2 linked regions of the Dyadobacter chenhuakuii genome follow. The protein of the gene in region 2 interacts with the protein of the main gene of each other region in a pairwise test. Links are inferred from orthologs where the notes say so. Each region holds a gene or a part of one and is shown on either strand. Other genes may lie near its edges.

Evidence for each region. Proteins that work in one complex are often made in the same cells at the same time.
Region 1: the proteins of NFI80_RS04470 (region 2) and ileS interact in binary tests that used the Escherichia coli proteins (3 or more experiments, as listed by UniProt). The link is inferred for Dyadobacter chenhuakuii from one-to-one orthologs.

Annotation. Positions count from the first base shown.
Region 1 is NZ_CP098805.1:3,362,984-3,367,816, forward strand. What follows is about bases 386-4,368. They hold ileS (isoleucine--tRNA ligase), read left to right. Parts: upstream 386-721; coding sequence 722-4,168; downstream 4,169-4,368. Other genes in these bases: can (carbonate dehydratase), read right to left, coding at 386-525; NFI80_RS13880 (DUF6934 family protein), read left to right, coding at 4,168-4,368. In the rest of the region: more of can, read right to left, coding at 1-385; more of NFI80_RS13880, read left to right, coding at 4,369-4,617; NFI80_RS13885 (hypothetical protein), read left to right, coding at 4,637-4,807; NFI80_RS13890 (3-hydroxyacyl-CoA dehydrogenase), read left to right, coding at 4,812-4,833. UniProt on the Escherichia coli protein: Catalyzes the attachment of isoleucine to tRNA(Ile). As IleRS can inadvertently accommodate and process structurally similar amino acids such as valine, to avoid such errors it has two additional distinct tRNA(Ile)-dependent editing activities.
Region 2 is NZ_CP098805.1:1,072,370-1,076,110, reverse strand. The notes cover bases 549-3,439. They hold NFI80_RS04470 (D-ribose ABC transporter substrate-binding protein), read right to left. Parts: upstream 2,523-3,439; coding sequence 1,575-2,522; downstream 549-1,574. Other genes in these bases: NFI80_RS04465 (DUF1593 domain-containing protein), read right to left, coding at 2,535-3,439; NFI80_RS04475 (DUF2291 domain-containing protein), read right to left, coding at 943-1,572; NFI80_RS04480 (sugar ABC transporter ATP-binding protein), read right to left, coding at 549-925. Outside these bases: more of NFI80_RS04480, read right to left, coding at 1-548; more of NFI80_RS04465, read right to left, coding at 3,440-3,741. UniProt on the Escherichia coli protein: Part of the ABC transporter complex RbsABC involved in ribose import. Binds ribose. Also serves as the primary chemoreceptor for chemotaxis.

The sequences.
Region 1 (4,833 bases), 2.3 Mb from region 2 along the record:
CAAAGACTGGTTTTTCTTCCACGCCCGTTGTACAATGTCGGTTTTGGCAAGATTTTTCACCTGCTGGATCACATTCAGCTCAACGAGCCTGTCAAAACGCTTGCCTTGATCGTCGATGGCTTCCAGTTCAGTTTCATGCTTGTCGTACACATCTTTAATGTTGCACAACCATTTGTTGATCAAACCAAAATCATTGTTTGTCATAGCAGCTCTCACGCCGCCACATTGGTAATGTCCAACGACCAGAATGTGCTTGACATGCAGCACTTCAACCGCATATTGCAGCACGCTCAGCATGTTCATATCCGTATGCACGACCAGGTTGGCCACATTGCGGTGCACAAACATTTCACCGGGCCGCGAGCCCGTAAGGTCTTCCGCCGGAACGCGGCTGTCGGCACACCCGATCCATAAAAAATCGGGCTTTTGATCTTTGGCAAGAATCTCGAAATAAGATTCATCCACGCCTAACTGCTCGGCAGCCCAGGTCTTATTGAAGTCCAGCAGCCTTTGATATTGTTCCATATATATTTTGAGTAGTGTTACAGCTTGTGAAAGCGCTGCAAAATAAGAATATGCTTTCACATTCATTGAAATCCAAGCATCCTTTTAGCAGAAAAAAAATCGTAATTTTGCGCTCTTAAAATCCCGTTTGGTGTTATTAATACATTGTTTTTACATTAGAAAGCTAATAGTCTAGCGCTAACAGCTAACAGCACATATGAAATACAACGAGTATAAAAACCTGAGTTATCCGCAGATTGGAGACGAAGTCCTGAAATTCTGGAAAGACAAAAAGATATTTGAAGCGTCGGTTGAAACACGCGAAGGTGCACCTTCATTTACATTCTTCGAAGGCCCGCCTTCCGCGAATGGAACACCTGGTATTCACCACGTTATGGCGCGCTCGATCAAGGATATCTTTTGCCGTTACAAGACATTGCAGGGTTTTCAGGTTAAAAGAAAAGGAGGCTGGGATACGCACGGACTGCCTGTGGAATTGCAGGTTGAGAAAGAGCTGGGCATTATCAAAGATGATATTGGAAAGACGATTTCCGTTGAAGATTACAACGAAAAATGCCGCCAGACCGTCATGAAATTTACAGATCAATGGAATGACCTGACCGAAAAAATGGGTTACTGGGTTGATCTGGAAGATCCTTATATTACTTACAAAAGCGAATACATCGAGAGCCTTTGGAACCTGCTTAAAAAGCTCTACGACAAAGGTTTGCTATACAAAGGTTACACGATCCAACCTTATTCACCAGCCGCAGGAACCGGGCTTTCGTCTCACGAGCTGAACATGCCCGGGACCTACAAAGATGTGAAGGACACGACCATTGTGGCCATGTTTAAGACAAAGGGCGCAAAAGCCGCGGAAGTTTTCGCAGACTTTTCTGAGTCCGATATCCGCATCCTGGCCTGGACAACCACGCCCTGGACGCTTCCTGCAAACGCGGCATTGACAGTTGGCGGCAACATTACTTATGTTCTGGTAAAAACCTTTAACCCTTACACACATGCGCCCGTCGCAGTGGTTTTGGCAAAGGACCTCATCTCAAAATATTTCTCTGATAAGGGCCGTGACGGCGACTTTGCAGGTTATGAAGCCAGTGACAAAAAGATTCTGCCCTGGACTATCCTGACAGAATTGAAAGGAAAAGATCTGGAAGGCATTGAATACGAGCAACTAATGCCCTATGTGCAGCCTAAGGTTGAGGCGTCTGCGAAACCCGCATTCCGCGTCATTCTGGGCGACTTCGTTACGACAGAGGACGGAACGGGCGTTGTGCATACATCTCCGACATTCGGTGCGGATGACTTCCGGGTGTCGCAAGCCAATGGCATTCCGGCCATTATGGTGAAAGACGAGACCGGCAAAGATGTGCCCATTGTGGACCGCCAGGGGCGTTTTGTAAAAGAGATCACAGATTACGCAGGCCGTTTCGTCAAGCCTGAATATTATTCCGAAGAAGAACAAAATGATCCGGAATTCAGGGCAACGGATGTCCTGATAGCGATCAAGCTGAAAGAAGAAGGCAAGGCATTTAAAGTAGAAAAATACGAACACCCCTACCCACATTGCTGGCGTACGGATAAGCCGGTTTTATATTATCCGCTGGACAGCTGGTTTATCAAAACCACAGCGATGAAAGACCGCCTGGTGGAGCTAAACAAAACCATCAACTGGAAGCCGGAAAGCACCGGAACGGGCCGTTTTGGCAACTGGCTGGAAAACCTGGTCGACTGGAACCTGTCCCGCTCCCGTTACTGGGGAACGCCCCTGCCGATCTGGCGCAACGAGCATGGTGAAGAAGTCTGCATCGGCTCGATTGAAGAACTGAAAGATCAGCTGGAAGAAGCATTGCTTTCGGAAAACCTGACAAGAGAACAGGCTGCTAAAAATTCGGAATATTTATTAAAGCTGGAAAACGGCGATTATGACCTGCACAGGCCATATGTAGATAACATTGTTTTGGTTTCGAAGAAGGGCCACATCATGCACCGCGAGCCGGATTTGATCGACGTTTGGTTTGATTCGGGCGCTATGCCTTACGCGCAATGGCATTATCCGTTTGAAAATAAAGAGATTTTCGAGCAAAGTTATCCGGCAGATTTCATCTCCGAAGGCGTGGATCAAACGCGCGGCTGGTTCTTTACCCTGCACGCCATCGCCGGGATGTTGTTTGATTCTGTTGCATTCAAGAATGTCGTTTCTACCGGTTTGGTTTTAGATAAAAATGGCAACAAAATGTCCAAGCGTCTTGGCAATGCGGTTGACCCATTTGCTACCCTGTCCAAATTCGGTCCTGATGCTACGCGCTGGTATATGATCACCAATGCGGAACCCTGGGATAACCTTAAATTCAACATTGAAGGCATTGGTGAAGTGCAGCGTAAGTTTTTCGGAACACTTGTAAACACTTACAATTTCTTCGCATTATATGCCAATCTGGACGGTTATGAATTCCATGAGACCGTTTCTGTGCCCATTGAAAAACGCACGGAACTGGATCGCTGGATCTTATCAAAGCTGAATACATTGGTGAAGGAAGTTGGTGAGCAATTTGATGATTACAATCCTACCAAGGCCGGAAGACTTGTTCAGGATTTTGTAACCGATCAGCTTTCCAACTGGTATATCCGTCTCAACCGCCGCCGTTTCTGGAACCCGTCGCAGGATTCCGGTGAAGGTCTTACGGAAGACAAACAAGCCGCCTACGAAACTTTGCAGCATTGCCTGGTTACCGTTTCGCAGCTCATGTCGCCGATTGCTCCGTTTTTTGGAGAATGGTTATATAAAAACCTGACCGACGGCGACCGCGCCGCTTCGATTGCCAATAATACGGGCCATCAATACGAATCTGTGCATCTGACTTACTGGCCTAAGATCGAAGCAGAATATGTTGATCTGGACCTGGAAGCCGCCATGGAACAAGCGCAAACGATCAGTTCACTGGTCCACTCCATCCGTAAGGGGCATAAGATCAAAGTACGCCAGCCGCTCTCTAAGATTTTGATCCCTGTGCTGAATGATACTACAAAACGTCAGATTGAGCAGGTTAAGGCCATTATTTTGTCGGAGGTTAATGTCAAGAACATTGAATTCGTGCATGATGACAGCGGCATATTGATCAAGAAGATCAAACCAAACTTCAAGACATTAGGACCGAAATTCGGCCCGAAAATGAAGGAAGTGGCAGCAGCAATCTCCGCAATGGACGAAGCAGCCATCAAGGAAATCGAGAAAAATGGTTCGATAACCCTAAACGGCGCATCATCACCCATCGAAATCGCCCTTACCGACGTGGAAATCCACGCTGAGGACGTTCCAGGCTGGTTAGTAGCGAGCGAAGGCGGTCTGACAGTAGCGCTGGACGTTACGATCACAGACGAACTGCGTCTCGAAGGCATAGCACGTGACTTCGTCAACCGCGTTCAAAACCTGCGGAAAGACAGTGGTTTCGATGTAACAGATAAAATAAAAATCACATTACAGGACAACGACCGCCTGCTGGCCAGCGCCGTAACCGCCAACAAAGATTACATCTGCCAGGAAGTGCAAGCCCTGGAACTGAACATCATCAACGACCTCAACGGCGAAGCCAACGAGATTGAAATGGATGAGTTTTTGTTGAAAGTGAAGATTGAGGTTGTGTCCTGATGCAGTATCAGGCATATCCGTTCGTCCTGAACGAAGCGGAAACACACTATAAATTTGAAAGCATCGGCAAGCGTGGAGTTATCGAAAAAGCGATTTCTTTCTCCAAACTAAGCATAGATATTTATAATCTTGCGTTATTGGATTTTGATCCCGTGACGCAGAATTATATCGATGACTCTGTAACCGACAACGGCGATATGCCGGAAATAATGGCGACCGTTATAGCTGTCATTTTAAACTATTTGAATGAACACCCAGCGCGGCGCATCGTGCTGACTGGAAATTCCAAGTCAAGAAATCGGTTATATCAAATCGCAATCGGGAAAGTGTGGGAAGTTGTCCAGGAAGATCTGCAAATTTTAGGTTTTAATGGCGTCGAATGGTTAACCTTTGAACCTAATGGATCTTTCGAAAGTTTTTTAATAGCACGGAAATTCTTAATTTCATGATAAACACTGGTTTGTGGCTATGAAAGTTTTAGAGAAAAAGTATTTGGTTCCTTCCAATTTATCTCCAAAGATAACTGTTGATAATACCTTGCCGGACCTTTCGAATCACCCGGTTGTGTTGAAGAAAGCGGAAGGTGCCCGCAAACTTTTGCAAGAGCATCCTGTTCCGGAACATTTGTTGAAAAGATAAATCAATGCAGCTAGCCAACGCAACAG
Region 2 (3,741 bases):
CGGCGTGCAGACCAAAAAATGTTTCCAACAACTCTGTCCTCCCCGCACCCATCAAACCAAAAATCCCTACAATCTCGCCTTTGCAGATTTCAAAGGAAATGTTCCTTAACAAATCCTCTTTCGGCCGGATGGGATGTTTCAATGTCAGATTTCGGACTTCCAGCAATTTCTCACATTTGGCCTCGCCCGTGCCTTTGCGCATGATCTCGATCTTCCGGCCCACCATTTTCGCAATGAGCTGATCCTGCGTGATGCCTGCCATAGACCCGGATTCGATGGATTTTCCGTCCCTTAACACCACATAGTTATCCGCGATCCGAAATAGTTCGTCCAGCTTGTGAGAAACATAAATGATCGCTTTGCCGTCTGCGCGGAGGTTGTCAATGATATCAAAAAGCAGGTCCACTTCGCTGCCTGTTATAGCGGAAGTTGGCTCATCCATGATGATTAGTTCCGCGTCTGTGAGCAGGGATTTCGCGATTTCTACGATTTGTTGTTGTCCCACTTTCAGTTTCACCACCTGCGTTTCGGGCTTTACTTTTAATTTCAGCCTGTCGAGCAATTCCTGCGTTTTTTTGCGCATCCGCGTTTTATCAATCGTTCCGAACTGCGTGAGCATTTCCCGGCCGAGAAAAATATTCTCTGTAATGGTCAGATACGGGATCAGGTTGAGTTCCTGGTGAATGATGGCAATGCCTTTTTGCTGTGCGTCTTTCGGGCCGGAGAATTTTGCAGGCGCGCCTTTGAAACAGATTTCCCCTTCAAAATCCTGGTAAACGCCGGAAAGGATTTTCATCAACGTGGATTTCCCCGCCCCATTCTCACCAATCAATGCGGTGACCTTGCCAGCTTCAATGGAAAGGCACACGTTTTCGAGCGCGATGACGCCGGGGAATCTCTTCGTTATGTTGTTAACTTCCAGCATAGGAAGATTGGATTGGTTTACAATTCCTTAATTGTCAAGCTGATGGGAATGATTTCAATGTTATTCAGCTTCAAATGTTCCTGATTCAGCTCTATCGCCCCGGCAAACTCGATGACATCGCCTTTCTTTACTTTGGATTTAAATGGCGGGATTACTTTTTCGCGGATGATCTTATTGATCTCCGCCGACACATTATTGAAATCCATGGAATTGGAAAATTCATTGATATCGATCGTCCCGGAAGCATCGCGCACAGCATTACCAAACACATATTCCGTTGCAAGGCGCATTTCGGGCTTTTCGTTTTCAGATTCCAACCTGATAAGCACCTGGTTCTCCTGCACATCCGTCACTTTTCCTGAGCCTTTAATAAGGAAATATTTAATGTTACCGATGCCCAAGGCATGCGCATGCTCTTTAAAAGCCTTGTCTTTATCGGTCCGTAAAAGCGACAAAAGCTGACCCGTGTCAGTGGACTTTGCAAGCGCTGGCGTCAGCTTTTTAGCCCAGAAATCCGCAGCATATTTTTTGGCATTGAAGGAAGCTGTTCCCGCTTTCACCTCATCCAGCTTTTTGAAATACACCGAATGATAAGCCAGGAAAGCCACAACCAGCAGGAACACACCATATCGGACCATTTTATTCATTGCTATTCCTTTTTGCCGTAGGCGGCGTAATTTTCAATGTTATCCTTCACAACCAGCTCCACAGCCACCGGCATCTTCCTGGGAAAATCGCGCTTACCTTTGAAATATTCATCGGCAAAATTGGCGGCCGTCTGAGCCATTACCTCGGGAAACTGCATGCCCGTCGCCAGTATTTTTCCATCCTTGATAGAATTGACAACATCTTCGGCACCATCAAACCCGAAAACTTTCACCTTATCCGCCTTCCCTGCAGCGACGAGGGCCTGATAAGCGCCCATAGCCATCGCATCGTTGCCACAAAAGACCGCATCAATGTCGGGATGAGCCTGTAAAATCGATTCGAGGACTTCCATCGCTTTGTTTCTGTCGAAATCGGCGCTTTGCTGCGCCACCATTTTTAAATCGGAATAATGGTCCACCACACTGTGAAAGCCCTTGGAGCGGTTCCAGGTGTTGTTATCGCCCACCATGCCAAGAATCTCGACGTATTTTCCTTTTTTATTCAATGTTTCCACAAAATAACGAGCGATCGCCACGCAGCCCGAATAGCTGTCGGACAGGATTTGCGAAGTTGCAGCCTCATTGGAATTCACTTCCCTGTCCATGCAAAAAACCGGAATGCCCGCTGCTGTGGCATTTTTGACATTGACAATTGAGCCGTCCGCGTCTGTCGGATTAAATAAAATTGCATCATAACCGCTCGCCATTGCATTTTCAAAATGATCTGTTTCGAGCGATGTATTGTTTTGAGAATCAAACACTTTTGATTCGTAACCCAATTCCTTTGCTTTGGCCTGCGCCCTTTCCGCCAGGAACACAAACCACGGGTTATTCAATGTTGAAACGACGATCGCCATTTTCTTGGGCTCGTCAGAACCGTCTTTGGACTGGCAGCCCGCCAGCGCAATGATGGCATAAAATAGAATGCTGAATGTTTTGATAAATCTCATAAACCGATCCGGTTACTCAGGATAAACTGTTACGATCACACGCTGATAACGCGTCAGCGCCGGAACGCCTTTGTCCGTTACAGCCAGGATAATGTGGATCGTCTCCGGTTTTTCAACCTTAGGAGCCGTAAAGAATGTGTTTTTAGCCTGCCAATTGTTGATTCCCAGCGGGTCTTTCTGGTTATAGGAGCCGGGCTCCGGATAGTAGATCCATTGGTAAGTAAGCTCGTTTCCATCCGGGTCCTCGGAACCCTCGGCGCTTAATGTTACTTTCTCGCCGGTTTTGGCTTTAATGGCGTTTGCATGCTTCAATGCTGCTTTGGGTGGATGATTTGCTTCTTTGTAAGGTTTGATCGTCCAATCCATACGCGCTGCAAAATCGTGCTGAAAGGCTTCCCGCCATCTCCATAATGTTGCCTTATTGCTGGTGTGAAACAAGCTGTCAGCGCCCTTCACTTCGTCCATGGCATCGGTGTAGATGGGGCGGGTTTCGGGCTCATAAAAATATTTCAGCGTATGCGGCGTGTAGAGTTCATACCGGCCGCCCCATCCTCCGTATTCAGGATGTTCGGGATCATTTAAACCGTTGTTGATCAGTCCTAAAAATGAGGGCGTGTCGCCTTCCATCAGGAACTTTGTGAACGGATATTCTGCGCCCAGCGGTCCGTGGTTCCGCACGTTTTCGTCGAGCCAGGGATTGTCTACAATGGTAAAATTGGCGCCAGCGAACCGGCCGTGAAACTTATCACCGCTAATGCCCGACCAGGTTGCAGAATGGTAAGCGCCAGCGGCATGGTAACCTGGACTGCCGACGTAGAATAGATCAGGAAAATTCTTACGGATCCATGGCCCGGTATCGTCCTGGTCCGAAATGGTATACATCCGGATTTTGGAGACAAACTTTTTAAGATCTTCCGGCGAGCGGGTCATTTTTACTTTCCAAAGCGCCTGTGCAAGACAATTGGCCCCGCCCCAAACGGGAATCCACACCGGCCGGTCATCTTTTTTATCAACCACTTTAATGATCCATTCCGAGCCCTCAGAGTCTTTTCCTTTGCCCACCGCATTCAGGCCAAATTCGGGAAAACTGCTTTTGGTAACGCTGAGGAGATATGCTGTTTCGGGAAAACCTTTCTCGTGCAGCAACAGGTTGTTCCTGACTTTGCCATAAGCGTTTATCAACTGTTTGATTTTTTCAGGAGCGATCCTTTTTTGCTGA